3 regions of the Kutzneria viridogrisea DSM 43870 genome follow, and region 3 is predicted to be linked to each of the others. Evidence: riboswitches for the same ligand, from Rfam matches in the RefSeq annotation. Region 3 holds a riboswitch; each other region holds the start of a gene.
The links. Region 3 has a riboswitch for glycine ahead of gcvT (glycine cleavage system aminomethyltransferase GcvT). Riboswitches for the same ligand answer to the same signal wherever they lie in the genome.
Positions count from the first base shown of each region.

Region 1 (10,464 bases), 310 kb from region 3:
TGATCTACGGGCTGTTCCGCGCGCCGAGCCTGGAGCGCGACGTGGCGACGAGCATGGCCGAGGCCATGCTCGCCCGCAAGTACTTCTCGCACGGCCCCCAGGCGTACTCACAGGCCATCGCGCAGGCTCTCGGGCAGTCCGACCCGGTGACCGCGGACATCGAACCGCCGTACGGCGAGAACGAGGTCCGCGCCTTCCTCCAGCTCGTGCACGAAGAACTCGACAAGCAGAAGCCCTGGCCGGCACCGGTCGACCAGTGAGGGTGTTGGTCGCGGCGGCGTTCGCCGCCGCGACCAACGGGTCGGCAGCGTCGCAAGAAGTGAGATGAGCGCGAGGCGTCGGGCACCAGCTCGGTCTGGCGATCGGACGCCGCTTCGCCAGGGAGGATTTCATCCTCGCCCTCATCGCATGCGATCAGGCAACAAGGTTGCCTTCGACGATCCGTGCTTGAAGTAGGCGGTCCAGCCCCGCAGCACCTGGTTGAGTTGGCGCAGCAGGACATCGAGCGCCAGGTTCACGTCCTGCCAGCACAAGCAACAAGCTGACTCTCGCGAGCGAGGAACGATCATGACCACGGCCGGCGGCACCGGGACAGGGCGAGAAAGCACGCCTTGACCCGGCACCACCGTCCGCAGGATCGGCTTCGTGTCGGGATGACGCAGGGGTCTGGACGGACCAAGATCAGGTCATCGCCAGGCCGTCAGACTTCGCGCAGTGGCGAGAAGTGCCGAGTGGCAACGAAAAAGGTCGCCGCAGGTCGGAGGCAGTGATCAGCACTCGATCACGTTGACGGCCAGGCCGCCGCGCGCGGTCTCCTTGTACTTGTCCTTCATGTCCCGGCCGGTCTCGCGCATCGTCTTGATGACCTTGTCCAGGGACACGAAGTGGGCGCCGTCCCCGCGCAGTGCCATGCGTGCGGCGGTGATGGCCTTGATGGAGGCCAGCGCGTTGCGCTCGATGCACGGGATCTGCACCAGGCCGCCGATCGGGTCGCAGGTCAGGCCGAGGTTGTGCTCCATGGCGATCTCGGCGGCGTTCTCCACCTGCTCGGGGGTGCCGCCCAGCACCTCGGCGAGCCCGGCTGCGGCCATGGAACAGGCCGAGCCGACCTCGCCCTGGCAGCCCACCTCGGCACCGGAGATGGAAGCGTTTTCCTTGAACAGCACACCAACGGCGCCCGCCGCGAGCAGGAACCGGACCACTCCGTCCTCGTTGGCGCCGGGCACGAACCGGGCGTAGTAGTGCAGCACGGCGGGCACGATCCCGGCGGCGCCGTTGGTGGGGGCGGTGACGACCCGCCCGCCCGCCGCGTTCTCCTCGTTGACGGCCAGGGCGAACAGGGTCACCCAGTCCATGACGCGCAGCGGGTCGGTGGTGAAGTGCTCGCTGGACAGCCCGCGCCTCAGGTCGGCGGCCCTGCGCCGGACCTTGAGCCCGCCGGGCAGCACGCCCTCCACGGTGCAGCCGCGCTCCACGCAGTCCTGCATGACCTGCCAGATGTGCAGCAGCCCGGACCGGACCTCGGACTCCTCGCGCCAGGCCAACTCGTTGGCCAGCATGATGTCGCTGATGGACAGGCCGGTTTCCCGTGTCCTGGCGAGCAGTTCGTCCCCGGTGGTGAACGGGTGCGCGAGCGGGGTGCTGTCGGGCTTGATCCGGTCGGTGCCGCTGGCGGTCTCGTCCACGATGAAGCCGCCGCCGACGGAGTAGTACACGGCGCTGTCCAGCTCGGTGCCATCGGCGTCCAGCGCGGCGAAGCTCATGCCGTTGGGGTGCAAGGGCAACTGCTTGCGCCGGTGCATGACCAGGTCGGTGTCCTCGACGAACTCGATCGGCCGCTGCCCGCCCAGGGTGAGCCTGCGGTCGCGGCGGATCTCGGCGACCCGGTCGTCGGCGTTGCTGGGGTCGCACAGCTCGGGCTGTTCCCCCTCCAGGCCCAGCATGACGGCCTTGGGGCTGCCGTGCCCGTGCCCGGTGGCGCCCAGCGAGCCGAACAGCTGCGCGTGTACCCGGGTGGTCCGGTCGAACAACCCGGCCTCGCGCAGCCGCCGCACGAACATGCTCGCGGCGCGCATCGGCCCCACGGTGTGCGAGCTGGACGGCCCGATCCCCACGGAGAACAGGTCGAACACGCTGATGGCCATACGGTCACTCCACGGTGCGGTGGTCGGGTCGGGTCCCGAACCAGGTCAGTCGGTTGGCTCCCCCTCTGTCATGGGACCTGAGAGCTTCACCGCCACGACCGCGACAGCTTGCACCGTGGGTGGGCGTGCACGACCGCGCACACTCTTTCCAGAGTCGCCTCGCCCGGCCGGTCTTGTTGCCTGAGAGTGTGCGGGGAGTGCTTGCTCCTTCGGCGCCCCGGCGTGAACCGAGAGCTCTCCCGACCGGGCTGTGCACCACGCGACGAACGCGGGTACTCGGCCTGTTTGGAGTTGTTGACGCCCACTGTAGGTGACCGGAAGTGTTGGCGGCACGAGCGTGAAGGAGAGCTAATGCGGTTCGGCGCCAACTACACCCCGTCCCAGCAGTGGTGGCACGCCTGGCTGGACTTCGACCCGGGATCGATCAGCAAGGACCTGGACGACCTCGCCGGGCTGGGCCTGGACCACGTGCGGGTCTTCCCGATCTGGCCGGTGTTCCAGCCGAACCGGGGCGTGGTGCGGGAGCGGGCGGTCGAGCAACTGCTGGAGCTGGTCCGGCTGGCGGCGGCGGCCGGGCTGGACGTCTCCGTGGACGGCATCCAGGGCCACCTGTCCAGTTTTGACTTCTACCCCTCGTGGACGCAGACCTGGCACCAGCGCAACGTCTTCACCGACCCCGACGTGCTGGCGGGCCAGGCGCTGCTGCTGCGCACCCTGGCCACGGCCCTGCGCGGGGAGCCGAACTACCTGGGCATGACCCTGGGCAACGAGATGAACAACCTCGTGCCGCACAACCCCTGCACCCCCGAGCAGGTGGACGCGTGGATCGACCACCTGCTGGCGGTCTGCGCCCAGGCCGACCCGGACCACCCGCACTGCCATTCCGCCTTCGACGACGCCTGGTACGTGGACGGCCACCCGTTCACCCCGCAGGCCAGCGCGCGCAAGGGCGCCATGACCACCGTGCACCCGTGGGTGTTCAGCCTGGACTGCGCGCGCCGCTACGGCCCGCTGTCCACTGAGGTCACCCACCTCGCCGAGTACGGCACGGAACTGGCCAGGGCCTACGGCGAGGTCGGCCGGGTGATCTGGGTGCAGGAGCTGGGCGCCCCCGACCCGCACATCCCGGTCGCGGACGCCCCGGAATACGCCGCGCAAACGCTTGCCAACGTCACGACCTGCGCCGACGTCTGGGGCGTGACCTGGTGGTGCTCGCACGACGTGGACCGCCGGTTCGTGGACTACCCGGTGCTGGAGTACGGCCTGGGCCTGCTGCGCACCGATGGCAGCCGCAAGCCGCTGGCCGAGACGGTGAGCCGGGCGGTGCGCGAACTGCGGAGCACGCCGCCACAGCCCGCCGTGCGCAAGACGGCACTGGTCTTCGAGGGCGGCGGGCTGGACTCGCGGCGCGAGTCGGGGCCGGGCGGGGCGTTCTTCGAGGCCTGGATGCGGCTGGCCGCGCAGGGCGTGCGAGTGGCCACCGTACTGGCGGACAGGTCGGATGATTCCGCCTACCTGGCAGCCCGGGGCATCACGGAACTGGTCCAGTTGGGCGACGTCACCTGACGGGTTGACAGCGTGAGGTAGGCCACAACAGGATTCAGTCATCCGATGAATCGCCGCGCGCAGGAGGCTCAATGCCGACCTATCCACGCCGGAACGTCCTGGGCATGGCACTGGGAGCGACAGTGCTGGCCACGGTTTCGGGCACGGGCACCGCGTTCGCCAGCGCAGCACCGGCCACCACGGTGCCCGACCCGGTCCCCGTACCGCTCGACGGCTACTTCGACAACGATGGCATCGACTCCATCGCGCTCCACGACGGCAACTTCGACGGCTCGGGCTACACCTACCCGGCCGAGGTGTTCGCGGCCGGGCGGATCGTGGTCGACGGGGTGCCCTACCAGTTCCCCTCCTCTGCGCCCGGGGCGAAGAACAACGTGGTCGCCATGGGCCAGCGGATCACGCTGCCCAAGGGCCGCTACACCTCGGCGATGCTGCTGGTGTCCTGCTCGTACGGGGCGGCGGGCGGGCCGGCCACCGTGCACTACGCGGACGGCACGACCACGCAGGCGAGCCTGTCGGGGTCCGACTGGTACGGGGCGCGCGGCTCGCTGACCGCGCCGTACCGGTACGCCGCGGACGGCAGCAAGGACCTGAACCCGGTGTCGATCGACTCCGCGCAGCTGTGGCTGGACGCGGGGCGCGACGCGGTGGCGATCACGTTGCCCACGACCAATCCCGCGCAGGCCAACAAGTCCAGCCTGCACGTGTTCGCGCTGAGCCTGCAACCGGCCGTCACCGGCAAGGCCGTGGTCGTGCGCACGGCCAGGTCCACGACGGGCCTGCTCGGCGAGGGCGGGGCCCAGTCGGTGGAGGCCACGGTGCTGAACCTGGGCACCGAGTGGATCACCGCGGCCGACGGGCTGGCCGTGCGCGTGGACGTGCGCGGCGCGCGGACCACCGAACCGGCCACCGTGCGCTGGCTCGCGCCCGGGGAGGAGGCCCGGGTACGCATCGGCATCCGGCGTGAACACGGTGTGCGGGAAGGAACCCAGGCCACCGGCACCGTCGTGGCCTACACCAGGAACGGCACGGTGGACCAGCGCTCGACGCCACTGGTGCTCGGCGTGCCGGACTACCAGCCGGTGGACGGCTCGCTGAGCACCCACCAGTCCCCGTACTGGTTCAACGACGCCAAGTTCGGCATCTTCATCCACTGGGGCGTCTACTCCGTGCCCGCCTGGTCCCCGCCCGGCAAGCAGTACGCCGAGTGGTACTGGCAGTGGATGCAGGACCCGAACAACGCGGTTTTCCCGTACCACAAGGAAACCTACGGGGAGAACTTCAACTACGACGACTTCATCCCGCAGTTCACCGCGGAGAAGTTCGACCCTCGCTCGTGGTTGCAGCTGTTCGTGGACGCGGGCGCCAAGTACTACGTGCTGACCTCCAAGCACCACGAGGGTTTCGCGCTGTGGAACTCGAAGGTGTCCGACCGCACGGCCGCCAAGATGGGGCCGAAGCGGGACCTGGTCAAGGAGCTGTTCGAGGCGTCCCGGCGCTACACCCCGCAGCTGCACAACGGTTTGTACTTCTCCATGCCCGAGTGGTTCAACCCCGACCTGCCGTGGATGGGGCACGCCCCGCGCAACCCGTACACCGGGGCCGCGCTGCCCTACACCGGTTACAGGTCGGGGCGTGACTTCGTCAGGGACTACCAGGCCCCGCAGATGCTGGAACTGGTGCACGGCTACGACCCCGACGTGATCTGGTGCGACATCGGCGGGGCCAACGACAGCCGCCGGGTGATGGCCGAGTACTTCAACCACGCCAAGAACCGCCCGCGCGCCAAGGAAGTCACCATCAACGACCGGTCCGGCATCGGGGTGCACGACTTCACCACCCCGGAGTACGCGACGTACCCGAACACGGTGGTGGCCAAGTGGGAGGCCAGCCGGGGCCTGGACCCGCGCTCCTACGGCTACAACAAGGCCACCCCGGACAGCATGTACATGACCGCCGAGGAGGTGGTGCACACGCTGGTGGACATCGTCAGCAAGAACGGCAACTTCCTGCTGGACATCGGTCCGCGCGCGGACGGCACCATCCCGGAGATCATGCAGACCCGGTTGCGGGAGACCGGCGCCTGGCTCAAGGTCAACGGCGAGTCGATCTACGGGACCACCTACTGGGCGCGCATGGCCCAGCTCGGCGACCTGCGGTTCACCGTCAAGCCCAACGAGGCGTTCTACATCAGCTCGCTGGTCAAGCCCGGCAGCCAGCTCGTGGTCGACGCCCCGGTGCCGATCCGACCGAACGACCAGATCACCTTGCTGGGCCACAACGGGCCGCTCACCTGGACCCAGCGAGGCGGCTCGCTGGTGATCGACGTGCCCGCCGCGGCCGCCGACTCCGGCCAGCACGCCTGGGTCTTCAAGGTGACCTGGCGCTGATATGAAAGTGCCGTATGCGACATCTGATGTCGCATACGGCACTTTCAGGACTTCGGTCAGAACACGCCAGCAGTGAGCTTCTTCGTGGAGATGTACTGCTGCACGGCGTCGGTCAGCGAGGTGCTGGGCGCCTCGTTCGCAGCCCTCGGGGCGAGGGCGGTCTTGCCGTCGGCGGGCACGTTCGGGCGCGGGTCGCCCTGGCAGGTGGTGCGGGTGCCGGGCAGCACGCCGTCGACCAGGTAGCGGTCGATGATGTCCGAGGCGCAGGCGTTGCGGCTGTAGAGGCCGTGCGTGCCCTCGTCGGCCACGGACACCAGCTGGTCGCCCAGCTTGGTGGCCATCGCCGGGCCGCCGTCGTACTGGGTCTGCGAGTCACCCTCGGCCTGGATCACCAGCCCGGTCGGGTAGCCGTTGCGCTTGAGGTCGGTGACCTTGTCGGTCAGCGCGAAGTTGCGGAAGGTGCACGGGTTGGCCGCGGCCCGGCCGACCCCGTAGCCGTACGGGTACTTCTCCCGGTACAGCTTCATGTCGCTGTAGTAGATCGACAGGTCCTTGGGCCAGTCGGCCTCGCAGGTGACGGTCTGGAACACACCGCTGGTGGTCTGCGCGATGCCCAGGTCGTTGAGCAGCTTGGCGGCCTTGCCCGCGTCCACGACCGCGGCCGAGTCAGCGGCGGCGGTGCCGTCGGCGGCGGCCTTGAAGGTCTTGACCAGCTTGCCGAGGGTGTCCCACAGCGGGCGGTAGCGCGAGTTCAGGCCGACCAGCGCGTCGTAGACGGTGCGGTCCACCTTGCCGAACTGCGGGTTGGTGATCGGCTTGTCCGCCAGCTTGGCGGCCAGCGCCTCGGTGGTGGCGAACACCTCGGCCTGGGACTTGCCCAGCCCGTAGACGGAGTTGCGCTCACCCAGCCACTTGTAGAAGGCGTCGACGTTGGCGCGCATGGCCACCGCCTGCTCCTTGAACTGCTCGCGCCAGATCCAGTCCGGGCTGACCGAGGAGTCCAGCACGTTGCGGTCCAGGCTGGCCGGGAACAGGCTGCCGAAGACCGCGCCCAGGTAGGTGCCGTAGGAGAAGCCCAGGTAGTTGATCTTCTTCTCGCCGAGCACGCCGCGGATGACGTCCATGTCCCGCGCGGTGTTCGGGGTGTTGACGTACGGCCGCAGCCCGCCCGCGGCCCGCTCGCAGTCGGACTCCTCGGTCTGCGCCTGCGCGGTGAACAGCGCGAACTGCTCGTCGGTCGGCCGCGAGGGCAGGTCACCCAGCGGCGGGGTGTACTCGCACAGCAGCGGGGTCGAGCGGCCGACCCCGCGCGGGTCGAAGCCGATCAGGTCGTAGGTCTGCGCGATGGGCCGGTCGGCGAAGGCCAGCGGCATGCTCAGGCCGGAACCACCGGGACCACCGGGGTTGATCAACAGCACCCCGCGACGCTTGGCGGTGTCCTTGGCGGGCAGCTTGCTGATCGTGACCGAGATGCGCTCGTCACCGGGCTTGCGGTAGTTCATCGGCACCACCAGGGTGGCGCACTGCAACTTCGCGAGCTGGCCGTCCTTGGCGCAGGGCTCCCACTTGGGCTGCTGGCCGTAGAACTCGGCCAGACCCGCGGGCACCTTCGCGGACTCGGCCGCCAGTGCCGTGGGAGCCAGCCCCGCCATCGTGCCCACGGCGGCCATCACGCTCAGGCTTGCGCAGGCCCACCGACTCCATCTGCTTGCTGACATCGACTTCCCCTCAGGTCGTGACCGAAGCCAAGTGCGGCCGACACTAGGAGTAATCAAATGAGCGCACATCAGTCTGTCGGTGGGCGTTCGTCATACCAAAGGATTACCTGCAATTTGCTTTACGTGATACCGACTCCGCCCCGAAACCAGCCCGAAAGTACATGCAGGACTTGCGTTTTCGCAGGAAGAGCGAGGCAGGACCACCTCAGCGTCATCCCCCGAATGCACTACAACCAATGGGGGAACAGCCTCGACCTACGCCGACACCGGTTCCGCAGTGCGCACCCGGCTGGGCAGGTCCGGGAACGCGGACCGGCCGCGGTCGCCGAGCCCCTAGCCGCAGGTGAGGCAGATCAGCACCAGCACCGCGAAGCCGACGTAGCACTCGCCCGAGGCCCCGCCCAGGGCTGTGGGGAGCCCGCACAGGACCACGCCGATGACCGCGAGCCAGCTGGTGAACCCGTCGCGTCCACGTACCCCGGTGACCACGAAGGCGATGACCGCGGGAATGATCCACACCCAGTGGTGCGACCAGGACAGCGGGCACACCAGCAGTCCGGCGAAGGCGTTGACCACCAGCGCGTGGGTGTCCCCGCGCCCGGTGCATGCCCACCACGGCCAGCACCAGGACGATCGCCGCGCAGAACAGCCACACGGCCGTCTGCTGCGAGTCGGACAGGTGGCCGCGGGCGAGCAGCCCGCGGATGGAGGCGTTGCCGAGCGAGTCGAGCTTGCCGCCCCGGTCGGTCTGGAACACCGCGCTGGTCCAGTAACGCACCGAGTCCCCGGGCGCCGCGAGGAAGCCGAGCAGCACGCTGGCCGCGAAGCTCCCCCCTGCCACGAGGGCCGCCCGGCGGCCGCGCTTGACCAGAAAGTACAGCAGGAACACCAGCGGGGTCAGCTTCACCGCGGCCGCGATGCCCACGAGTAGCCCGCACGGCCAGCGTGGGGAACGCACCAGGCAGTCCAGGGCCTCGGTGGTGACGCGCGGGGGCGCGCTACGAGCGGTTGCGCGTGCGCCGAAGTGGCAGCATGGCGTCCATGGTGACGGTGCAGGGCGTTGTGGACCGCGTGGGGCCAACGCTGCTGCGAGCGGTGCTCACCGCGGCCGAGGTGCAGGGCGTGACCGACGTGGTGATCGCCGAGGGCGGGCGGCGCACGCCGACCGCCGCCGGTGACCTGGTGCTGGGCGTGGCCGCGGGCAGTCGGCGCGACGCGGTGGAGCTGGTCCGGCACTCCAGGGCGGCGGCCGGGGTCCTGCTCAAGCCCCCGCTGGCCGCCGACGAGGTGGTGCTGGCGGCGGCGCGCGAGTCCGGGGTGGCCGTGGTCGAGGTGCGCCAGGAGGCGGCCTGGGCGCAGCTGGTGTGGCTGCTGCGGGCGGTGCTGGACGCCGCGGCCGATGACGAGTCGGGCTCCGCCGACGGTGAGCCGGACCAGTTCGGCGACCTGTTCCGGCTGGCCGACGCGATCGCCGCCGTGGTGGACGCGCCGGTCACCATTGAGGACGCCAACTCCCGGGTGCTGGCCTACTCGGCCCGCCAGGACCGCACCGACCCGGCCAGGGTGTCCACCATCATGGGCCGCCGGGTGCCCGACGACGTGCTGGCCCGGTTCCGCTCGCGCGGGGTGTTCCGCCAGCTCAGCAAGGGCCGGTCGGTGATCTTCGTACCGGCGCAGCGGGACGGCACGCTGCCCCGGCTGATCGTGCCGATCCGGATGGGCGGGGAACTGCTGGGCTCCATGTGGGCGGTGGTGGACGGGGCGGTCACCGACGAGCGCTCGGCGGCCTTCGCCGACACCGGGCCGGTGGTGGCGCTGCACCTGCTGCGCAGGCGGGCCCGGGTGGACGCGGAGCGGATGCGCTCGGCGGAACTGGTCCGCGCGGTGCTGGCGGGCAACGCCGGTACCCGCACGGCAGCCGCCGAACTGGGCCTGGAGGACGCCCCGCACCGGGTGATCGCGATCGGCACCTCGGGGGTGGACGAGGCCGACGCGGAGGGCGTGCGGCTGGCCCTGTGGGAGCGGATGACCCGCGGGGTCGGGCGCCGACCCGCCGTGGCCGAGATGCACGGGGTGCTGTACGCGGTGGTGCCCGACAGCGCGGGCCAGGGCGGCTGGACCGCGCTGCGCGAGGTGCTCGCGGCGGGCGAGTCGCTGGTGGCGGCGGGCAGCCCGGTGCCGCTGGCCGAGCTGCCGGTGTCCCGGGCGCAGGCCGAGGAGACCCTGGGACTGCTGCGCACGGGCAGCACGGGCAAGCGGGTCGCCACCTACGAGGAGGTGTGGGCCCCGCTGGCGCTGCACCGGGCCGCGCAGGCCGCGCACGCCTCGGGCATCACCGAGCTCGGACCGGTGCCGGTGCTGCGCGCGCACGACGAGGCGCACGGCAGCGAGTACCTGGCGACCCTGTTCGAGTGGCTGCGCCACCCGGGCGACCCCCGTGCGGCCAGCGCGGCGCTGAGCATCCACCCCAACACCTTCCGGTACCGGATGAAGAAGCTCGGCGAACTCGCCGCGGTGGACATGGACGAACCGGACGTACGTCTTGCACTGCTCTGCCAGCTCGTGACGATCCACTGGGCCTGAGGACTGGTCTAGACCTCCAGGTCGATTGTGCTGCGAGCACAACCAGCCTGCGGAGAACTGAGT
Region 1 is NZ_CP007155.1:8,796,664-8,807,127, forward strand. It holds gene KALB_RS38345 (hypothetical protein) at 1-260, shown strand, start outside; gene KALB_RS47975 (group II intron maturase-specific domain-containing protein) at 402-518, opposite strand; gene KALB_RS38350 (L-serine ammonia-lyase) at 771-2,144, opposite strand; glycine riboswitch at 2,303-2,396, opposite strand; gene KALB_RS38355 (glycoside hydrolase 5 family protein) at 2,496-3,710, shown strand; gene KALB_RS38360 (alpha-L-fucosidase) at 3,782-6,100, shown strand; gene KALB_RS38365 (alpha/beta fold hydrolase) at 6,157-7,818, opposite strand; gene KALB_RS49675 (hypothetical protein) at 8,152-8,394, opposite strand; partial or broken gene KALB_RS50365 (glycosyltransferase 87 family protein) at 8,402-8,776, opposite strand; gene KALB_RS38375 (PucR family transcriptional regulator) at 8,860-10,401, shown strand.
Region 1: linked by a shared signal. The riboswitch ahead of KALB_RS38350 (L-serine ammonia-lyase) and the one ahead of gcvT (glycine cleavage system aminomethyltransferase GcvT) in region 3 are both predicted to bind glycine.

Region 2 (10,464 bases), 4.9 Mb from region 3:
GGCGCGTGGCACAGCGCCGAGGCCCGCTACGACGAGCAGACCGGCGCCTGGTCCGGCCTGTGGCGTGACCTGGAACTGGCCGGGTACTACGACCCGGCCACCGGGGCCGTCCAGACCTACTTCCCGGTCCTGGCCCCCTAACTCGGTGCCATGAAAGTGCCGTTCCTCGCACTGAGTGCGAGGAACGGCACTTTCATGGCGTCCGGGTCAGGACTGGTAGGCCTCCAGCGGGGGGCAGGAGCAGACCAGGTTGCGGTCGCCCTTGGCCCCGTCGATGCGGCGCACCGGCGGCCAGATCTTCGTCGCGCCGACCCCGGCCGGGAACACGGCCTCGTGCCGGGTGTAGGGGTGCTGCCACTCCTGCTCGGTCAGGCAGGCCGCGGTGTGCGGGGCGTTGCGCAGCGGGTTGTCCTCCACCGACCACTCGCCCGAGCCGACCCGGTCGATCTCCCGCTTGATGGCGATCATGGCCTCGCAGAAGCGGTCCATCTCGGCCAGGTCCTCGCTCTCGGTGGGCTCCACCATGAGCGTGCCCGCCACCGGGAAGGACATGGTCGGCGCGTGCAGCCCGTAGTCGGCCAGCCGCTTGGCCACGTCGTCCACGGTGACGCCGGTGGCCTTGGTGATCGGCCGCAGGTCGAGGATGCACTCGTGGGCGACGAAGCCGCCCTCGCCCACGTAGAGCACCGGGAAGTGCTCGTCCAGCCTGCGGGCGATGTAGTTGGCCGCGGCGACCGCGGTCAGCGTGGCCCGGCGCAGGCCCTCGGCGCCCATCATGCGCACGTAGGCCCAGGAGATCGGCAGGATCGAGGCGCTGCCCCAGGGCGCACCGCTGATCGGGCCGACACCGGTGGCCGGGCCCGCGGTGGGCTGCAGCGGGTGGTTGGGCAGGAACGGCGCAAGGTGCGCGCGCACGCCGATCGGGCCGACGCCGGGGCCGCCGCCGCCGTGCGGGATGCAGAAGGTCTTGTGCAGGTTCAGGTGTGAGACGTCCGAGCCGAACTTGCCGTACTGGGCAAGGCCGATCAGCGCGTTGAGGTTCGCACCGTCCACGTACACCTGGCCGCCCGCGTCGTGCACCAGCCCGCATACCTCGCGCACGGTGTCCTCGTACACCCCGTGCGTGGACGGGTAGGTGATCATGATCGCGGCCAGGTCGTCCCGGTGGGCGTCCACAGTGGACCGCAGGTGCTCCAGGTCGATGTTGCCCTTGTCGTCGCAGCGGACCACGATCACGCGCATGCCCGCCATGACGGCCGAGGCCGCGTTGGTGCCGTGCGCGCTGGCCGGGATCAGGCAGACGTCGCGCTCACCGTGGCCCTGCGAGCGGTGGTAGGCGCGGATCGCCAGCAGACCGGCGAACTCGCCCTGGCTGCCCGCGTTGGGCTGGATGCTCACCGCGTCGTAGCCGGTGATCTCGGCCAGCCAGTGCTCCAGGTCGGTGACGATGCTGAGCAGGCCCTCGGCGTCGGCGGCCGGGGCGAACGGGTGCAGCTGGGAGATCTCCGGCCAGGTGATGGACTCCATCTCCGTGGTGGCGTTGAGCTTCATGGTGCAGGAGCCCAGCGGGATCATGCTGCGGTCCAGCGCCACGTCCTTGTCCGACAGCGAGCGCAGGTAGCGCAGCAGCGCGGTCTCGGAGCGGTGCTGGTGGAACACCGGGTGGGTCAGGTACTCCGAGGTGCGGCGCAGCGCGACCGGCACGGCGTCGGCGGTGTCGTTGTCCAGGGCGTCCACGTCGGGCACCGTGACGCCGAACGCCTGCCACACCAGCGCGAGGTGCGCGCGGGTGGTCAGCTCGTCACAGGCCACGCCCACGTGGTCGGCATCCACCAGGCGCAGGTTCACGCCCAGCTCGCGGGCCCTGGCCACGACCTGCTCGGCGCCACCGGGCACCTCGGCCAGCACGGTGTCGAAGAACTCGCCGTGCACCACGGTCACGCCGCCCTCGGACAGCCCGGCCGCCAGCACGGTGGCCATGCGGTGCGCGCGCTCGGCGATGCCGCGCAGCCCCTCCGGCCCGTGGTAGACCGCGTACATGGAGGCGATCACCGCGAGCAGCACCTGGGCGGTACAGATGTTGCTGGTGGCCTTCTCCCGGCGGATGTGCTGCTCGCGGGTCTGCAACGCGAGCCGGTAGGCGCGGTTGCCGTCGGCGTCCTCGCTCACCCCCACCAGGCGGCCCGGCAGCTGGCGCTCGAAGCCCTGGCGCACCGCCATGTACCCGGCGTGCGGGCCGCCGAAGCCCATCGGCACGCCGAAGCGCTGGCTGGTGCCGACCACCACGTCGGCGCCGATCTCACCGGGGGCGCGCAGCAGGGTCAGCGCGAGCAGGTCGGCGGCGACCACCGCGGCGGCACCGGCCTGGTGCACCTCGGCGATCAGCGCCTCCTGGTCGCGGACCACGCCGCTGGCGCCGGGGTAGGACAGCAGCACGCCGAAGAAGTCCCCGCCCAGGCCCAGGCCCTCGATGCCCTGGGACAGGTCGGCCACGACCACCTCGATGCCCAGCGGCTCGGCCCTGGTCTCGATCACCGCGATGGTCTGCGGCAGGGTGTCGGCGTCGACCACGAAGCGGCTGGACTTGGACCGGCCCGCGCGGCGCACCAGGGTCATCGCCTCGGCCGCCGCGGTGGACTCGTCGAGCATGGAGGCGTTGGCCACCGGCAGCCCGGTCAGGTCGGCGACCATCGTCTGGAAGTTGAGCAGCGCCTCGAGCCTGCCCTGGGAGATCTCCGGCTGGTACGGGGTGTAGGCGGTGTACCAGGCCGGGCTCTCCAGCACGTTGCGCAGGATGACCCCGGGCGTGACCGTGCCGTAGTAGCCCAGGCCGATCATCTGCACCAGCGGGTTGTTGCGGTCGGCCAGCGCGCGCAGCTCGGCCAGCGCCTCGGTCTCGGTGGCCGGCGCGGGCAGGTTCAGGGCCACGTCGCCGCCGCGGATGCCCGCGGGCACCGCGCGCTGGGCCAGTTCCTCCAGCGAGCCGACGCCGATCACGTCGAGGATCTTGGCCAGCTCTGCGGGGCGCGGTCCCACGTGTCGGTCGGCGAAGGGGGTGCCGTGCTCCAGCGCTGCGAGCGGGATGCGGTCCATCGTCATTCAGGGCCTCCGGGTACAGGGCACAGGCCGCACACGGGTGTGTGCTGCCGTTGCCCTCCCCCTCTGTCCCCGCCCGGCTACGGGCGCCTGAGAGCTTCACCCGCGAGCGGGCTTGCACCGTCGGCGGGGCCGGCACGAGGCCGACCCGCTTTCCAGAGGCGTCTCACCCGTGCGGTCCTGGCCGCCTGAGAGGTTCCGGGGAGGGGTTGCTCCTTCGGCGCCGAACCGGCTGGCTACCGGCCCGAACTCTCCCGCACGGGGTTTACGACTTGCGGGGCAAGCCTACCCCGCGAGTGTTACGACTAGCGAACACCGTGAGTCAGCCGGTGCGGCGGGCGCGCCTGCGGTGCGAGAGCTCGTCCTGGGACAGCGGCTCCAGCTCCTCGACGACCCCGTCGGCCCGTTCGGCCTGGAACTCGTGGATCGTGCCGCTGATCTCGCGCATGGCCCCGCTGACCGCGATGCCGAACACGCCCTGCCCGCCCTGGAGCAGGTCCACGACCTCTTCCGGGGACGTGCACTCGTACACGGTCGTACCATCGCTGAACAGCGTGATCCTGGCCAGGTCGCGCACTCCCCTGCGGCGCAGGTGGTCCACGGCGACCCGGATGTTCTGCAGGGAGACCCCGGTGTCCAGCAGCCGCTTGACCACCTTGAGCACCAACAGGTCCTTGAAGGAGTACAGCCGCTGGCTGCCCGAGCCGTGCGCGCTGCGCACGGTGGGCGCGACCAGGCCGGTGCGCGCCCAGTAGTCCAGCTGCCGGTAGGTGATACCGGCGATCTGGCAGGCCGCGGGGCCGCGGTAGCCGACCATCTCGTCGGGCAGCGAGGCGTCCGGGAACAGGGCACCCTGCTCGCCGGCTGCGGCCCTGCTGGGCCCCTCATTGTCGAGGCTCTGCTCGACCACGACTGCCTCCCCTCGCCCGGTCTGACGACCGGCGACGACACGGGACGCACTGGTGGCTGACCACGACGCGCGCCCGACTCCTCCCTGACGGTAAGTCGGGCCATGGGACGGGTCAACGCGACGCGCGGGAGGCCAAACCCTCAATGTCGACTTGATGGTGACGCTCCGCAGTGGAGCTTCCCCGAATCGATGAAGCGATCTACGGAGAGTGAGGAAAGAGTTTTCCCTGTCAACCAGTACCGGGAAAACTCTTTCCTCAAGATCACCGAGACGAGATCGACACGTGCCGGAAGCGCACCGAGAGGTTCGGGAAGCCGTCCCCGGGATTGTTCTGGTCGTCCTCACCGGCCGCGGCGATCTTGCGCAGCACGTCCATGCCCGCGGTGACCCGGCCGAACGGGGTGTAGGCCGGGGACAGCTTGGTGTCCTGCCAGACGAAGAAGAACTGGCTGCCGTTGGTGTTCGGGCCCGCGTTGGCCATGGCCACCGTGCCCGCCGGGTAGGTCGCCCCGGTCAGGTTCTCGTCGGGGAAGGAGTAGCCGGGGCCGCCGCTGCCGGTGCCGGTCGGGTCACCGCACTGCAACACGTAGATCCGCTGGGTGGTCAGCCGGTGGCAGTGCGTGCGGTCGAAGTAGGCGTGCTCGGCGAGGAAGCGGAAGGAGAAGGTCGTGCACGGGGCCTTGTCGGTGAGGGCCTGGAAGGCGATCTCGCCCTGGCTGGTGTGCAGTCTGGCCGTGTACGGCTTGGCGGCCTTGGCGGCGTCGAACACCGGGATGCCCTTGAACCGGTCGGCGGGCACCGCCTTGGTGTAGGTGCAGGCCGTGTCGGCGGCCGCGGCCGTGGCCGCCTGCCCCGACTGGACCGTGGCGGGTGCGGCGCTGGCGGACACGACTCCGGTCACGCTCAGTGCGATGGCGAGCGTGGCGATGGCGAGGACCCGGCTCCTGCGCATGGGTTGCTGACCTCTCGCTAGACGATGGCGGTCGGCCAGCCTAACCAGCACACCCCACCCCGACAGCCCCCAAAAGTCGGGAGCCCACCCACCCCGCCAGGAGCGCCAGCCTCGGGGGCCCCGCCGCGATCCGGAGGATCGCCAAGAGCGCAGCGGGCACCGTCTCCGCGCCGGTCTCTGGACCGCCCCGAGTCAGGCCGACCGCGTCTGTCCAGCAGTCAAAAGAGACCAGTCACGAGCGAGGGCACCACACTCCGCCAGCCCCGGGGGCCGCGTCTTCGCACCGGTCTCTGGACCTAAGCGGAGACGCCGCGATCCGGAGGATCGCCAAGAGCGCAGCGGGTCACGTATCGGCGCCGCGGAAGTCCTCTGGGGAGATCGAGTCCAGGAACTCCCGGAACTTCTCGACCTCGTCCTCCTGCTCGTCCGGGATGATCAGCCCGGCCTCGGCGAGCACGGCCTCCTCGGCGTGCACCGGCACGCCCACGCGCAGTGCCAGCGCCACCGAGTCGCTGGGGCGCGCGGAGACGCGGATGTCGCCCTCGAAGACCAACTCGGCGAAGTAGGTGCCTTCCTGCAGGTCGGTGATGCGGACCTGCTGCAACTGCCTGCCCAGTGCGCCGATCACGTCCTTGAGCAGGTCGTGGGTGAGCGGTCGTGCGGGCCGCACACCCTGCAGTTCGATCGCGATCGCCGTGGCCTCGGCCTGACCGATCCAGATCGGCAGGTAGCGGTCGCCGTTGGCTTCACGCAGCAGCAGGATCGGGCTGTTCGCGGGCAGCTCCACCCGGACGCCGACAACGCGCATCTCACTCATCGGGTCTCGCCTCCCTCAGTGCACGACCGTGGCGTCCCCGTACTCACGAGGATCCCCCACCGTGTGATCCGACGCTACCCGCCATGCGGGCACGACGCTCGCCTGTAATACAGTTGCCAAGATCACCAGGTCACCCACCGACGGCCCCTCGCAGCCCGGTCTTGACCAGGAGTACGTGCAGTGCCACCGAGAGCGAGGCCAGCTCGCGCACGACCTCGTCGGCGCGCTGGCGGGCGTCGGGGTCACGCTGGCGGTAGAGCGGGGCGACGATCTGCTGGAGCAGACCGATCTCCCGGTCCGCCGAGGCGCGGAAGGCCCGCAGGTGACGGGGTTCAACACCGAAGCCGGTCAACGCGACGGCGGTGCGCACCAACTGCGCGGCGTCGGCGTCGTAGAACCCGGCGGCACCGGGCCGGACCAGGCCATAGGTTTCCAGCTCGGACAGCATGCGCGCGTCCACGCCGGTCTCGGCGAACAGCTCCTCACGGGTCATCCGCACCTCGTGGCCGCCTGCGAAGTCCTCGGGGATGGGCAGGCCGTCGCCCTCGCGCAGTGCCCGCAACGGCCGCGGCTGGGCTGAGCCGTCCGCGGCGTCCAACTGCTCCTTGATCACCTTCAGCGGGAGGTACTGGTCCCGCTGGGCCGCCAGCACGAACCTCAGCCGAGCGACGTCGGCCTCGGTGAACTGGCGGTAACCCGAGGGTGTCCTCGCCGGGCGGACCAAGCCTTCCGACTCCAAGAAACGGATCTTGGAGATGGTCACGTCGGGGAACTCGGGGCGGAGCTGCGTCAGCACCGCCCCGATGCTCAACCCATCGCGCTGTGGCCGCCCGGCCGAGGTCACTGCGCCCCCTGGCCCCCGGAACCCGGGCCGGTGAGGAACACCAGGCGGAACTTGCCGATCTGCACCTCGTCGCCGTTGGCCAGCACCGCGTGGTCCACCGGCTCCCGGTTGACGTAGGTGCCGTTCAGGCTGCCCACGTCGATCACCAGGAACTCGCCGCCCTCACGGCGGAACTCGGCGTGACGGCGGGAGACCGTGACGTCGTCGAGGAAGATGTCGCTGTCGGGGTGCCGACCCGCGCTGGTGGTGTCCTGGTCGAGCAGGAACCGGGAACCCGCGTTGGGGCCGCGCTTGACGACCAGCAGGGCCGACCCGGCAGGCAGTGCGTCGACACCGGCGACAGCCGGTTCCTGGACCGGGGCCTCGACGCCCTCGGCGTCGGCGAGGAAGTCGGCCCGGAAGATCGTGGTCCGCTCCGGGGACTGCTCCGGCGGAACACCGGGCCCGTCGTTCGTGCTCACCTGAGCTCGCCTCCTGCTGGTGGATCCTTCGGGACCGCTCAAACCTACCGTGCCGGACTGATCGCGCCGGGAGCGGCTCCCCATCCAGCCGAACAGCTTCTGAAAGATCGACATCAGCCCTGGTCCACCAGTTCCCTGTAGCCCGCACCGTCCAGCAGCTCGTCGAGCGCGCTCGCGTCGTCCAGCCGCAGCTCGACCATCCAGCCCGCGCCGTAGGCATCGGTGTTGATCAGTTCGGGGCTGCCGTCCAGCTCGTCGTTGCGCGCGGTGACCTCACCGGCCAGCGGCGCGAAGATGTCCGAGACGCTCTTGGTGGACTCCACCTCACCCAGGGTCTGGCCCGCGGTCACCCGCTCGCCGACCTCCGGTAGCTGGACGAACACCACGTCCCCGAGCTGGTTCTGGGCGTAGTCGGTGATGCCGATGCGCACCACTGACTCACCGACCAGGACCACCCACTCGTGCTCGGGGGTGTACTTCAGTTGCTCGGGAACCACCTAACGAGCCTTCCTTCTGCCTGCTGATCACCGGATTGGGCGAGCGTAGAGGACGAGAATCCCATCAGGTCCGCACGCACCGCCGCTCCACGGGCCCCACCGTACCGAGATCGTGATCTACCGGGCCAGGCTGAGGCCGCCCGTTGAGCAGTTCGAGCACCCATTGGAGTCGCGGACCCAGCGCGACAGACCTCTGGGGCGCCGAACCGGACCACTGCCGCGCCGCTCCGCCAACACCGTACAGTAAGTGTGATGCGCGCCACATCTCCAGGTGTTGATTCGACGAGCACGGCGGAATTCTCGCGGACAGATCAGGGCGGTCGACGACGGACTCCACCAACACCCGGCGAGGTGTTGTGCGAGTTGGCACGAAGTGGCCACGATTCGATTGCCGTGGGGCGACGGCCCGGCATGCCGGGTAAATGGCCAGCACACCAATGGCAGGCGAGAATTCCTCGCCGAACTCGACTCCAGCCAGGTGATCTCGGCATCTCAACGCCGCGACGCGCGCGGCCGGGCCAGCACCGGGACCGGGTCGGTGGCCATGACGGTGACGGTGCGGCCGGTGCGGTGCCGGAACCGCTGCGCGGAGTCCTCGGCCGCGGCGGGCAGGTCGGTGGCCAGCTCGACCAACCCCCGGACCAGTTCGTCCAGGGCGCAGCGCCCGCCCCAGCACCAGCCAGCTCACCAGTGCCACCAGCGCGGCGATGACCGCGGTGCCCCGAGGACGTACTGGAGGAACGCGGTGTCTGTCCGGTCCGCCTCGGTGCAGTCCTGCGCCACCATCGCCGCGCCGCCACCGGGCAGCGGCCTGGTCAGCAGGCCGTGCGGCTGACCGGCGATGAGCAGGGCCTCCTGCGGGTCGTGCACGCCCTGACCGGTGCGCGCCACCACCAGGTCGGTCGCGGCGGCGGGGTGGCTCCGGCGCGGAACAGGGTGATCACGGTGTCCGCGCGGTCGCTGAGGCCGCGGTCCAACCGCGATCGACCGGGCAACCCCGTGCGGCGGCTGCCAGTTGACCACCGTGGTCGCGGTGCCGTGGCAGGGTCGAAGAAGCAGGACATGGTGGGATCTCCTCGAACCGGGAATCCCGACGCCTTCGACACTGCCACGCGCACAATCCAGTACCTGAGCCGTGGACTGTCCCGCGACTCGCGATGAGGACGCGGCGGATCCTGGGAGGACCGCGCACGCGGTCACAACGGGGGCAACAGATCCGCGATGGTCGCCACGTCCTTGAGCAGCGCGTCCGACGGACTGCCGTGCACCGGCTCGGTCTCCGCGACAACCATGAGCCGCCCGTCGGAGCGGGACGCGTAGTGCATTCCCGTGAACTTGATGCCGCCCAGCGCCAGTGCCTCGGTGCCGAACTGGGTCACGTCACCGCTGCCGCCAACGTCCTCAATGGACTTTAACTCAGCGGCCGACGCGGTTGAGGGCATCGTGACCCACACGACCGATCCGAGGATGTCGTTGCCCTGACCGTCACTGACGAGGAAGAGCAACTGGTCGAGCTTGTCACAGGGATGTCCCAGGAAGTACCGCTGGACCGCACCGGTGGACTGGACACCACAGCGGAGCTGATGGGTGACCTGCCTCTTGATCTCCTTGAGGCCAGCCCGTTCCCAGGCGGTGAGCCGGTCCCCGCGGCCCGCGGCGTCCCGGCTCTTCGCGGTGTTGCCCGAACCCGACCGCGCGCTCGCCCCGGCGTCCAGCGCGGACCCGATGGAGGCACTGGTCCCGGCGCCGCTCGCCGTGGCGACCAGTCCGGCCACCACAGCCGCCCCGACGACCGTCCCCGCCGTAGATCCCTTGACCCATCTTCCCTTCTCGTCCCTGGGTTGGTCCTGACCGCTGGGCACGTGCACTCCTCACGACGGCGGCGGTGAAGGCATCAGCATCGCCAGGGCCTCCGTCGACGTGCAGGACATTGGGCTCGGTCCACACGAATGTCGTAACACACCGTTGACCGCTGATTGCTTTGCGCAATAACAATGTCCCGGAGCGGGCTTGCTCCGTCCCGCTAGCCCTTGGGCGGTACAGCAGGGCAGTGCGTGCCAGCCCGAAGGTGCCCGTTGCCGGGTGCGCCCAGTCCAATGGGCAGGGTCAGAGTGGCGCAGTCCAGGGCGGTGTTCTCCGCACACGGATGTCAGGCGAGCAGGCTCGGTGTCGGCGCGATGGTGTTGGCGAGCAAGGACTTCCCGTTCGTGGCGCGCTCCAGCCTGGCAGCGGAGAGCCCCCTGGGGTAGTTCCCTCGCCTCCCGGTCGCGCGCATCCTGTTCTGCGGTAAGGGCTTCCCGCCGGAAGGTTCTCCTCGCTCGAGGACCTGCCCGAAGAGGACTTCCGGCACAGGTGGCGCTGGCGTGGGCAGTGGCTCGAGGTCGGCACGCGGGGCCCGGACGAGAACCGTGGATCCGATCCGGGTTTCGTTTCGCGGATGGTGTGGCCGCTGGGCTGCCATGACGCGGGTTCGTTTGGCGTGCTGCCCGGAGCGCGCGGGGACGGCAGACTGTCATCTGACGGTAAAGGTCACTGGGCAACTCGCCCCGGACCGCGTCGCCCCGCCCCCCGGGAGAGCAGACTCCGGACGGTTCCATGCCGCGGTCCGGAGTCTGCTCTGAGGCGGGCCAGGGTAGGTCGCGGAGCAGGGTCTGGTGGGGCGGTCGGCCGTAGGCTTCGCGGTAGTAGTGGGCGAAGCGGCCGGGGTGTGAAGAAGCCCCAGCGGGCGGCGACCTGGGTGACCGTGACCCCGGTGCCGGGATCGGTGGCCAGCAGCTCCTGGTGGGCCTGCCGCAGACGGGCCTGGCGGAGGTAGCCCATCGGACTGGTGTCGAGGTGACGTCGGAAGGCGTACTGCAGCGCACGGATGGTGACGTGGGCGGCCGCG
Region 2 is NZ_CP007155.1:4,081,921-4,092,384, reverse strand. It holds gene KALB_RS18255 (hypothetical protein) at 1-141, shown strand, start outside; gene gcvP (aminomethyl-transferring glycine dehydrogenase) at 208-3,093, opposite strand; glycine riboswitch at 3,262-3,363, opposite strand; gene KALB_RS18245 (MerR family transcriptional regulator) at 3,419-4,006, opposite strand; gene KALB_RS18240 (peptidylprolyl isomerase) at 4,269-4,958, opposite strand; gene KALB_RS18235 (bifunctional nuclease family protein) at 5,302-5,775, opposite strand; gene ftsR (transcriptional regulator FtsR) at 5,906-6,619, opposite strand; gene garA (glycogen accumulation regulator GarA) at 6,616-7,080, opposite strand; gene gcvH (glycine cleavage system protein GcvH) at 7,194-7,577, opposite strand; gene KALB_RS47625 (hypothetical protein) at 8,070-8,210, opposite strand; gene KALB_RS44020 (hypothetical protein) at 8,262-8,468, opposite strand; gene KALB_RS18210 (hypothetical protein) at 8,774-9,439, opposite strand; gene KALB_RS47620 (hypothetical protein) at 9,674-9,826, shown strand; gene KALB_RS18205 (helix-turn-helix domain-containing protein) at 10,107-10,464, opposite strand, start outside.
Region 2: linked by a shared signal. The riboswitch ahead of gcvP (aminomethyl-transferring glycine dehydrogenase) and the one ahead of gcvT (glycine cleavage system aminomethyltransferase GcvT) in region 3 are both predicted to bind glycine.

Region 3 (10,464 bases):
CCCGTCGCTAGCCAGATGCGCTGCCCAGTCACCGTGGTCACGCTAGCAACCCGAACGGGCAAGGACGGACAGGAAGATGACCAACCGAATGCGGAGATGTGTCGCGAATGTTGCACGACTCACATACCGTCACCCGTATGGGGAACGGTGTCTCGCGCATCGGTGCCGAGGCGGTCAGGGCGCTCAGTGCCGTGATCAGCCCCGGCGGGCTGCGCGGGGTGGCCGTGGAGACGGCCTGGCTGGCCGCGCACGCCGCACTCTACCCCTGGGGTGCGGTGGCCGAGCGACTCCGTCCGGACGGTGCGTACACCCACTACCGGACCGACGCCCTGCCCCCGCTCCAGCGCGGGCTGGTGGTTTCGGCCATGCAGTCGGCGGGCACCCCGATCCTGCTCGTGCACGGAATAGGTGACAACAGGTCGGTGTTCACCGTGTTGTCAGCCGCGCTGCGCCGACGGGGATTCGGGGTGGTGCACGCGGTGAACTACAGCGTGCTGACCGCCGTCAGCGGGGATGTGCGGCGGGCGGCGGCGCTGTTCGGGGAGCAGGTGGAGCGGGTCTGCGAGCAGACCGGCGCCGACCGGGTGCACGTGGTCGGGCACTCGCTTGGCGGCCTGATCGCGCGGTACTACGTGCAGCGCGCGGGCGGTGACCAGCGAGTGGACACCCTGGTCACGCTGGGCACCCCGCACCGGGGGACCCTGTCCGCCTACGTGCTGCCCACACACCTGGCCCGCCAGTTGCGGCCGGGGTCGCGCCTGATGGGCGAGCTGGAGCAGCCCGCGCCGGGCTGCCGGACCCGGTTCGTCGTGGTGTGGAGCGAGATGGACCAGGTCGTGCTGCCGCAGAGCAACGCCCGCCTGGAGCACCCGGACCTGGATGTCACCGAGCAGCGCCTGCGTGATGTTGGTCACCTCGCACTGCCGGTGGACTCACGCGTGTCCCGCCTGGTGCTCAACTCACTGGTCCGCCTGGATCACCCGGCTACCGGCCAGGTAGAGCCTTTCGGGCGCGAACCACGTGATCATGGGATCACCCACCGTCATAGTGCCTCGCTGGAGCTGCCGAGCTGACCCCCAACGGGGGAGCACCGGGCTCAGGGCTTGCCCCTAGGGGTCGGTCTTCGTTACGTTCCCGCAGTCCGTTGTCACGGTCTGGTCACAGCAGGAACGACGTGGAGTCGGCACCCCGAAACCGACTCCCCGGGTCCCCCGCCCGGTGTCGCTGTGCCCCGGACTCCCCGAGGCGGAAGGTCAGGCTTTGGTTCAGCACCGCTCCCCCGGCGGCCAGAATCGATCCGCAGTGCTCGAGCGCGAGGCTTCCCCCGAGGCCCCCGCACGGGCTCGCGGCGCACACCGGCTCCCGCCGCCGCCCTCCGCCCTGCGCGGCAGGGTCGCGGTCGCGGCCGTGGCGATCGGCGCCTTCGCGGCCGCCGCCGCGGGCAACACGCTGCAGCACGGTCACTCCACCGGTGGCATCACACCGCTGGCCGACACCAGGGACGCCAACGCGGCGTTCGGCGTCGGCAACGGCGGCGGCAGCCCCGAGGTGCTGCCGATCGTGCGCACCACCGACGCGGCTGCCGAGGCGCAGAAGCTCGCGGCCAACGAGAAGATCACCGCCGACCGGCTGGCCGCCCAGGCGGCCCGTGAGGCCGAGGCACGGCGACCGCTGTTCGTCAAGCCCGCACAGGGCACCTTCTCCTCCGGCTTCGGTGGCCGCTGGGGCGTGTTCCACTACGGCATCGACATCGCCAACGCGATGGACACGCCGATCGTGGCCGCCGCCGACGGCGTGGTCATCGACGCGGGCCCCGCCAGCGGCTTCGGCCTGTGGGTGCGTATCCAGCTCGCCGACGGCACGATCAACGTCTACGGGCACATGGACACGTTCTCCGTGCACGTGGGCCAGCACGTCCGCGCGGGCGACCAGATCGCGCGCATGGGCAACCGGGGCGAGTCCACCGGCGTGCACCTGCACTTCGAGGTCTGGGACCCGTCCGGCAAGAAGATCAACCCCGTGCCCTGGCTGAACGCCCGCGGCATCACCGTCTGACGACCCACCCCACACCCACCCGCGAGTCCCGCCCTCCAGCACGTGAGTCCCGCTCCGGAGAACGGGACTCGCGTGCCTGTGGGCGGGACTCGCGGTCAGGTGGTCAGGGACTCGGCGGTGCGCAGGCCGGCAAGGGCCTGGTCCACGGCGTGCCGGTGGTCGATCCGGCGGGCCAGGGTCACGGCGTCCGCGTAGTGCCGGGCCGCCTCGCGGTGCCCGCCCATCGCCAACTGGATCGCACCGAGGTCCTGTAGCACCACGTTCTGCGCGTACAGGTCCCCCAGCTCGCGGAAGATCTCCAGCGAGGGCGTGCAGCAGGCCAGCGCCTCGGCCAGGTCGCCGACGGCCAGCCGGGTCTCGCCGAGCCCGCGCAGCAGGTCCCCCTCGTGCCACGAACTGCCGGTCTGCCTGGCCAGCACCAGCGCGCGCTCGTAGCAGCGGACCGCCGCGTCGTGGCGCTGCGCCCCTCGGTACGCCTCGGCCAGGTTGCTCAGCGTGGACATCTCGCGGTGCGCGTCCTCCGGCCCGTAGCGCACCGCGGGCATACGGCGCACGTGCTCCATCGCCTCCTGTGGGCGGCCCAGGTGCACGTAGGAGGCCCCGATCGAGCTCAGCGACAGCGCCTCGCCCACCGAGTCGCCCATGCGGCGGGCCGCGGCCATGGAGTACTCGGACACCTCGATGATCCGCTCCCAGTCGCGGCGCAGGCGCATGTACTCCCACAGCACCACGCCGAACCGCCACACGGTCAGGTCCCGCCAGGTCTGCGCGGCGAGCCGGTCCAGCGCGAACAGGTTCACCCCGTCCACGTCGAACCACTGCAAGGCCGCCAGGTAGCCGTCGAAGGTCAGCGGACGGCACTCCGGCGGCGGGTTGCCCACCGGCATGTCGCAGTCCTGGCCGCGCAGCGCGTTGTCCGCGTTGTCCGCCGTGTAGAGGTAGAAGTCCATCATCCGGTCCACGGCCGCGTCCCGGTCGCGGGCGTCCTCCCCGTGCAGCACCTCCTCGGCGGCGTAGACCCGCAGCAGGTCGTGCAGCCGGTACCGGTCCCGGTCCACCTCGTCGAGCAGGTGCCGGTCGGTCAGGTCGGTGAGCAGCCGCCGGGTGGTCGGCACCGACAGGCCGGCCAGCGCCGCGGCGGCCGGGGTGCTGATCTCCGGCCCCACGTGCAGCCCCAGCATGCGGAACACGCGTGCCGTCTCGGGTTTGAGCGCGTGGTAGGACCAGGAGAAGACCGCCCGGACCGCGGTGGACTCGTCGTCCTCCGGTGCCAGCACGTCAAGCCGGTCGCGCTCGTCGGACAGCTCGGCGGCCAGGTCGGCCAGCAGCAGGTGCGGGTGGGTCGCCGCCCGGTCGCCCGCGATGCGCAGCGCCAGCGGCAGGTAGCCACACAGCCGCACCAGCTGCTCGGCCGCGTCCGGCTCGGCGTTGACCCGGCCTGGCCCCAGCATGGCGGCCATCAGCCGCAGGGACTCCTCGGTGCTGAGCAGGTCCAGGGTGATCCGCCTGGCCCCGTCGCGGGCCACCAGCCCGCTCAGCCTGTTGCGGCTGGTCACGATCACCGCGCAGGACCCGTCCCCGGGCAGCAACGGGCGCACCTGGTCGGTGGTCGCCGCGTTGTCCAGCACCACGAGGATGCGCCGGCCCGCGACCAGGCTGCGGTACATGCCGACCTGGTCGTCCAGGTCGGCGGGCACCTGCCTGGGCGGCACACCGAGGCCGCGCAGCAGGTAGCCCAGCGCGTCGGTGGGCATCAGCGGGGGCAGCCTCGGGTCGAACCCGCGCAGGTTCACGTAGAGCTGGCCCTCCGGGAAACGCGGGCTCACCCGGTGTGCGAAGTGCACCGCCAGCGCGGTCTTGCCGATACCGCCCGAGCCGTCCACCGCGGTGATCAGCACCCCGCGGCCCGCCTCGTCCAGCAGCTCGGTCAACTGGGTCAGCTCCGCCTCACGCCCGGTGAAGCCCGGCACGTCGTGCGGCAGCTGCGCCGGTACCACCGCGCCCGCAGTCAACTGCCCGCCCACGGCGCGCGGGGCGGCCAGCCCCGGGTCGTTGCGCAGGATCTGGGCGTGCAGCTGGCGCAGTTCGGCGGAGGGCTCCACGCCCAGGTCCTCGGCCAGCACCCGGCGCACGTCCTGGTAGACCTCCAGCGCGTCGGCCTGCCGCCCGCACCGGTACAGGGTGAGCATGAGCAGCCAGCGCAGCCGCTCACCCAGCGGGTGCTCGCGGACCACCCCGGGCAGCTCGGCGGCCAGGTCGTGGTGGCGGCCCAACGCCAGCATCAGCTCCGCGCGCTCGTCCACGACCTGCAACCGCAGCTCGCTGAGCCTGGCCCGCTCGCTGTCCACGTAGGGGCAGGCCAGTCCGTCGAACGGGGTGCCCTGCCACAGGGCCACGGCCCGGTCCAGCTCGGCGACCGCCTCGGTCTGCCTGCCCTCGGCCCGCAGCGACCTCGCCCGCTCGCGGTGCGCCGCGAAGGCCGTGACGTCGAGCAGCTCCTCGTTCATCCGCAGCAGGTAGCCCGCCCCGGTGCTGATCAGCACCGTGGACGGCGCGCGCTGGGTCCGGTTGGGCTCCAGCGTTCTGCGCAGACCAGCCACGTAGGTGTGCACGCTGCCCTCGGCACTGGCCGGAGCCTGCTCACCCCACAGCGAGAAGATCAGCTCCGAGCGCGGCACCATCCGGTTGGCGTTGACCGCCAGCAGACCGAACAGCGCGCGCTGCATCGGTGCGCCCAGCTCCAGCTCGCGCTCCGCGGCCCAGCCACGAACGGGTCCCAGCAGCGCGACCCTGATCCCCACTCCCACACCTGAAACCGTGCCCAGGCCCTCGGCCATCCAGCGTCCTCCCAGCCCGGCGGCCCGCCATACGGGTCACCGGGGACGTACCCCCAGTGAACAGTGTCGCTGGTCACCACGGGATAGCCAAGCGGGGATGACTGGGCAAAAACCTGGCCCAGTTCAGGCAGGGCGCACCCAGAGCAGCTCACCGTTGCGCCGGACGGTGTACTGATAGGCGGGGAGCTGTTCCCCGTAGCAGTAGATCTCCACCTGCGGGTGCGGTTCGCCGGCCGCGCAGATGGCCCGCTGCGCGCGTGCGGTCAGCGCCACCAGGTCGGTCTCCTCGGCGGCCTGCACCAGGTAGACCCGCTTGGGCTCGGGCCACGGGGCGCCGTCGATCGGTGCGCGCCACGCCCGCCACAGGCCCTCCGCGCCGGGCTCGCCGCTCACCGCGGCCACGGCGGCGTCGTCCACCGTGTCCTCGGCGGACCAGCCGCCCAGCCCGAAGGTGTAGGGCAGTGCGGGCGGGTGGTCGGCGGGGGCGAGCCCGCGCAGGGCAACGGGGTCCTCGCCCGCCGACAGCAGGGCGCGGACCAGTGCGTCCTGGTTGGTCTCGGTCAGCGGTACCCGCTGGTGGACGGCGGCGAAGGCCACGGACCTGGCCACCTCGGTGGTGCGGCCCTCGGCGAGCCAGCGGCGTGCGGTGCAGAGCAGGTCGTCGGGCAGTTGCCCGGCGAGTGCGGCCAGCGCGGTGCGCAGCGGCGTGGAATCGACCTGGGGCGGGGCATCGGACACGATCACGGCATCCGCGACGAGCACCTGGCGATCCTCCTCCCCGAGGCAAATGCAATTGTGCAAGGGTACGACAGCCAATTGCTGGTCAACAGGTCTCTGGCTGGCGGGAAGCTGAAGGTTTCGACGGACGGGCAAACTCTGTGCCCGATTACCCCTTGCGCCGGGCCGATGCGGCGCAACGTGGAGCGAACACGCAGGTCAGCGCCGGTCTACATGGCGTGGAGGCGGCGTGAAGATCCTCTGAAGAGAGCGGTTGCACGCTGTGTACCCGGGGGATCACCGTCGAGGAGGAAGCAGATGGACAGAGTGTGGGTGGCCGTGCATGCGGGCGATCCGATCACGCTGGCTGGGGCCATCAGCTACCTGCGTGCCCGTAGCGAGGTGCAGGTCGTCCCGGCGAGCCGGTTGTCCGAGGCACACGTGCTCGTGGTGTGCGTGGACACCGTGAACGCCGATGTGATGAGTCTGCTGCGCAGGACCGCTGACCAGGGTTCAGTCAAGATCGTGCTGGTGACCGACCGCTTCAACGACGCCGACCTGCTCACCGCTGTGGAGTGCGGTGTGGTCGGGGTGCTGCCCAAGGCCGCCGCCAGTGGCGACCGACTGGTGCACGCGGTGCTGGCGGCCAAGCGTGGCATGGGCGACATGCCGCCGACGCTGCTCGGCTCGCTGCTGTCACAGGTGGAGCGGCTGCACAAGGAGGTGCTGCGCCCCAACGGCCTGACCGCCTCGGGGCTGGCACCCAGGGAGATCGACGTGCTGCGGCTGATGGCCGAGGGCTGGGACACCGCCCAGATCGCCACCAAGCTGTCGTACTCGGAACGGACCGTGAAGAACGTGGTGTACGCCGTGATGAGCAGGCTGGGCCTGCGCAACCGGCCGCACGCCGTGGCCTATGCGATGCGCGCGGGTGTGATCTAGAGATCGGTCGAAGCCCCTGGTTCCAGGCGCGGAGGGGCGCCTGGAACCAGGGGCTTCGCCGTGGTTGACGCTGCGGGGCGCGGCCACATACCGTTGCCCCCCGCAAGACCGACAACTTCACGCTCGCGCCGTTGACGCCGTGCGGGAGAGTCCTGCCGAAGCCGGGCAGGCGCCGAAGGAGCAATCCCTCCCCGGAATCTCTCAGGCACCCACACCGCTCGGACCAGGCGACTCTGAAAAGCAGGTGCTCGCACCTCGCCGAAGGTGAAAGCCGCTCGCGCGGCGAAACTCTCAGGCCCATGACAGAGGGGGAGGCTCACTCCGACAGCGAGGGGTCTCCATGAGTTCCGCGGACGCCGTGACCAGGCGCACACCGCTGCACGACGTGCACGAGAAGCTCGGCGCGAAGTTCACCGACTTCGCAGGCTGGCAGATGCCGCTGCGCTACGAGGGCGACCTCGCCGAGCACAACGCGGTCCGCGGCAGCGCGGGTCTGTTCGACCTCACGCACATGGGCGAGATCGTGCTCAGCGGCCCGCAGGCCGGTGCCGCCCTGGACTACGCCCTGGTCGGCCACGCCTCGGCGATCGCCGTGGGCAAGGCCCGCTACACGATGATCTGCGCCGAGAACGGCGGCATCCTGGACGACCTGATCGTCTACCGCACCGGTGAGCACGAGTACCTGGTCGTCGCGAACGCGGGCAACGCCACCGTCGTCGCCGAGGCGCTGATCACCCGCGGTGCCGGGTTCGACACCGAGGTCCGCGACGAGTCCACCGGCTACGCCCTGCTGGCCGTGCAGGGCCCGGACTCCGCCGGGATCCTGGCCGCGCTGACCCCCACCGACCTGTCCACCGTGCGCTACTACGCCTCGTACCCGACCACCGTCGCGGGCGTGGACGTGCTGCTCGCGCGCACCGGCTACACCGGCGAGGACGGCTTCGAACTGTTCGTGGCCCCGGACTCGGCGCAGGCGGTGTGGACGGCGCTGCACGAGACGGGCCGGGTCGTGCCCTGCGGCCTGTCCTGCCGGGACAGCCTGCGGCTGGAGGCGGGCATGCCGCTGTACGGCAACGAGCTGACCGCCGAGCTGACCCCGTACGACGCGGGTCTTGGCCGGGTGGTGAAGCTGGACAAGCCGGGTGACTTCGTGGGCAGGGCCGCGCTGGAGGTGGCCGCCAAGTCCACGCCGAGCCGGAGCCTGGTCGGCCTGGTGGCACCGGGTCGCCGGGCGCCAAGGCACGGCTACCGTGTTGTCGATCCCGAGTCCGGTGCCGAGCTGGGTGTGGTCACCAGTGGCGCCCCGTCGCCGACCCTGGGACACGCCGTGGCCATGGCCTACGTCGACACCGAACGCGCCGAACCGGGATCCGCGCTGGCCGTCGACATCAGGGGCACCATGTCCCCCGTCGAGGTCGTGGCGCTGCCGTTCTACCGCCGATCCGCCTGAAAGGGTGCACAACTGATGACCGCCGTTCCCGAACACCTGGAGTACACCGCCGAGCACGAGTGGGTGTCGGTCACCGACGGGCTCACCAAGGTCGGCATCACCGCGTTCGCCGCCGAGTCGCTCGGCGACATCGTGTACGTGCAGCTGCCCGAGGTCGGCTCCGCCGTCACCGCGGGCGAGCCCTGCGGGGAGCTGGAGTCCACCAAGTCCGTCAGCGACCTGTTCGCCCCGGTCACCGGTGAGGTCGTGGCCGTCAACGACAAGGTCGCCGACGACCCCGCCGTGGTCAACACCGACCCGTTCGGCGACGGCTGGCTGTTCACAGTGCGCGCCGAGGAGAGCCAGGACGGCCTGCTCAGCTCCGACGAGTACGCCGCGCTGATCGAGGAGGCCGCGGAATGACCCCGCCCGAGCTGACCACCCCGCTTGGCGAGCTCGACCCCGAGGTCGCCTCGGCCATCGACGCCGAACTGGGCCGCCAGCGCGGCACCCTGGAGATGATCGCCTCGGAGAACTTCGCCCCGCTGGCGGTGCTCCAGGCGCAGGGCTCGGTGCTGACCAACAAGTACGCCGAGGGCTACCCGGGGCGCCGGTACTACGGCGGCTGCGAGCACGTGGACGTCATCGAGCAGCTGGCGATCGACCGGGTGAAGGCGCTGTTCGGCGCCGAGCACGCCAACGTGCAGCCACACTCCGGGGCGCAGGCCAACGCCGCCGCCATGTTCGCGCTGCTCAACCCCGGGGACACCATCCTGGGCCTGGACCTGGCGCACGGCGGGCACCTGACGCACGGCATGCGGATCAACTTCTCCGGCAAGCTGTACAACGTGGTCGCCTACCACGTGCGGGAGTCCGACTACCAGGTCGACATGGCCGAGGTGGAGCGGCTGGCCCGCGAGCACAAGCCGAAGATGATCGTGGCGGGCTGGTCGGCGTACCCGCGCCAGCTGGACTTCGCGGCGTTCCGGCGCATCGCCGACGAGGTGGGCGCCTACCTGATGGTGGACATGGCCCACTTCGCCGGGCTGGTGGCCGCCGGGCTGCACCCGAACCCGGTGCCGCACGCCGACATCGTCACCACGACCACGCACAAGACCCTGGGCGGTCCGCGCGGCGGTGTCATCCTGTGCCGCCAGGAGCTGGCCAAGAAGATCAACTCGGCGGTGTTCCCCGGCCAGCAGGGCGGCCCGCTGGAGCACGTGATCGCCGCCAAGGCCGTGGCCTTCAAGGTCGCCGCCAGCGAGGCGTTCCGCGAGCGCCAGCTGCGCACCCTGACCGGTGCGCGCATCCTCGCCGAGCGCCTGCTCGGTGACGACGTGGCCGCGGCTGGCGCCACCGTGCTCACCGGCGGCACCCAGGTCCACCTGGTGCTGCTCGACCTGCGCAAGTCCGAGCTGGACGGGCAGCAGGCCGAGGACCGGCTGCACGAGATCGGCATCACCGTGAACCGCAACGCGGTGCCCTTCGACCCGAGGCCGCCGATGGTCACCTCCGGCCTGCGCATCGGCACCCCCGCGCTGGCCGCCCGCGGCTTCGACGACGAGGCGTTCCGCGAGGTCGCCGACATCCTCGCCCGCGCGCTCGCCCCGGAGTTCGGCGAGGAACTGCGCGAGGAACTGCGCGGCCGCGTGACCGTGCTGACCGAGAAGTTCCCGCTCTACCCGACGCTGTAGAGCGCGGTTCCGCCTGGTCATGAAGGTGCCGTTCACTGCGTTGAACGCAGTGAACGGCACCTTCATGACACTGTTGTCATTCATCAGTAAAGACGAATTCGATTCGCTTTACCTGGGTGCCGAACACGAGGAATCGTCATGAAGTAAACGTTTACAGGCCAATGTGATCGACTTCCCAGAAAATTTCTTCGAGCGCAAGGGATCCGTAAGGAGTTCCCAGTAGTCGATCATGAATGTGCGAGCGCTCTCACAGCCCGCGGCACGCGAGACGACCTGGGCCTGCGGTTTCAGCGGGATGACCACCCGTACCAGCGGTGTTCGCGCTCTCACGTTGAACATCCCATGTCTGCTCCGAACAGCCGTCCCGCCCATTCGACACCACTCGGAATGGGCCAGCCGCACAGACAGAAGGGCTCCGAACCAGCCACACTGGTGGTGGGAGAGGAGCCTGGATGCACCCACAGGGAGCCAACGGCCTCATCAGGGTCGAAGTGCTGGGGCCGGTCCGCGCCTGGAACGGCGAGGTGGAACTGGACCTGGGTGCGCCACGCCAGCGGGCGGTCCTGGCGGTGCTGGCCAGCCGGGTGGGCAGGCCGGTGGCCAGGGGCGAACTGATCGACGGGCTGTGGGGCGAGCAGGCGCCGGTCAGCGCAGAGGGCAGTGTGCACACCTACGTGGCGGGCCTGCGGCGGGCGCTGGAGCCGGACCGCACGCACCGGGCACCGGCCAAGGTGCTGGCCAACGCGGGCTCGGGCTACGTGCTGCGGCTGGCCGACGGGCAGCTGGACCT
Region 3 is NZ_CP007155.1:9,105,919-9,116,382, forward strand. It holds gene KALB_RS39855 (hypothetical protein) at 1-32, opposite strand, end outside; gene KALB_RS39860 (esterase/lipase family protein) at 138-1,073, shown strand; gene KALB_RS39865 (M23 family metallopeptidase) at 1,303-2,055, shown strand; gene KALB_RS39870 (AfsR/SARP family transcriptional regulator) at 2,151-4,856, opposite strand; gene KALB_RS39875 (hypothetical protein) at 5,016-5,654, opposite strand; gene KALB_RS39880 (helix-turn-helix transcriptional regulator) at 5,928-6,551, shown strand; glycine riboswitch at 6,684-6,778, shown strand; glycine riboswitch at 6,779-6,867, shown strand; gene gcvT (glycine cleavage system aminomethyltransferase GcvT) at 6,892-8,001, shown strand; gene gcvH (glycine cleavage system protein GcvH) at 8,017-8,403, shown strand; gene glyA (serine hydroxymethyltransferase) at 8,400-9,674, shown strand; gene KALB_RS39900 (AfsR/SARP family transcriptional regulator) at 10,127-10,464, shown strand, end outside.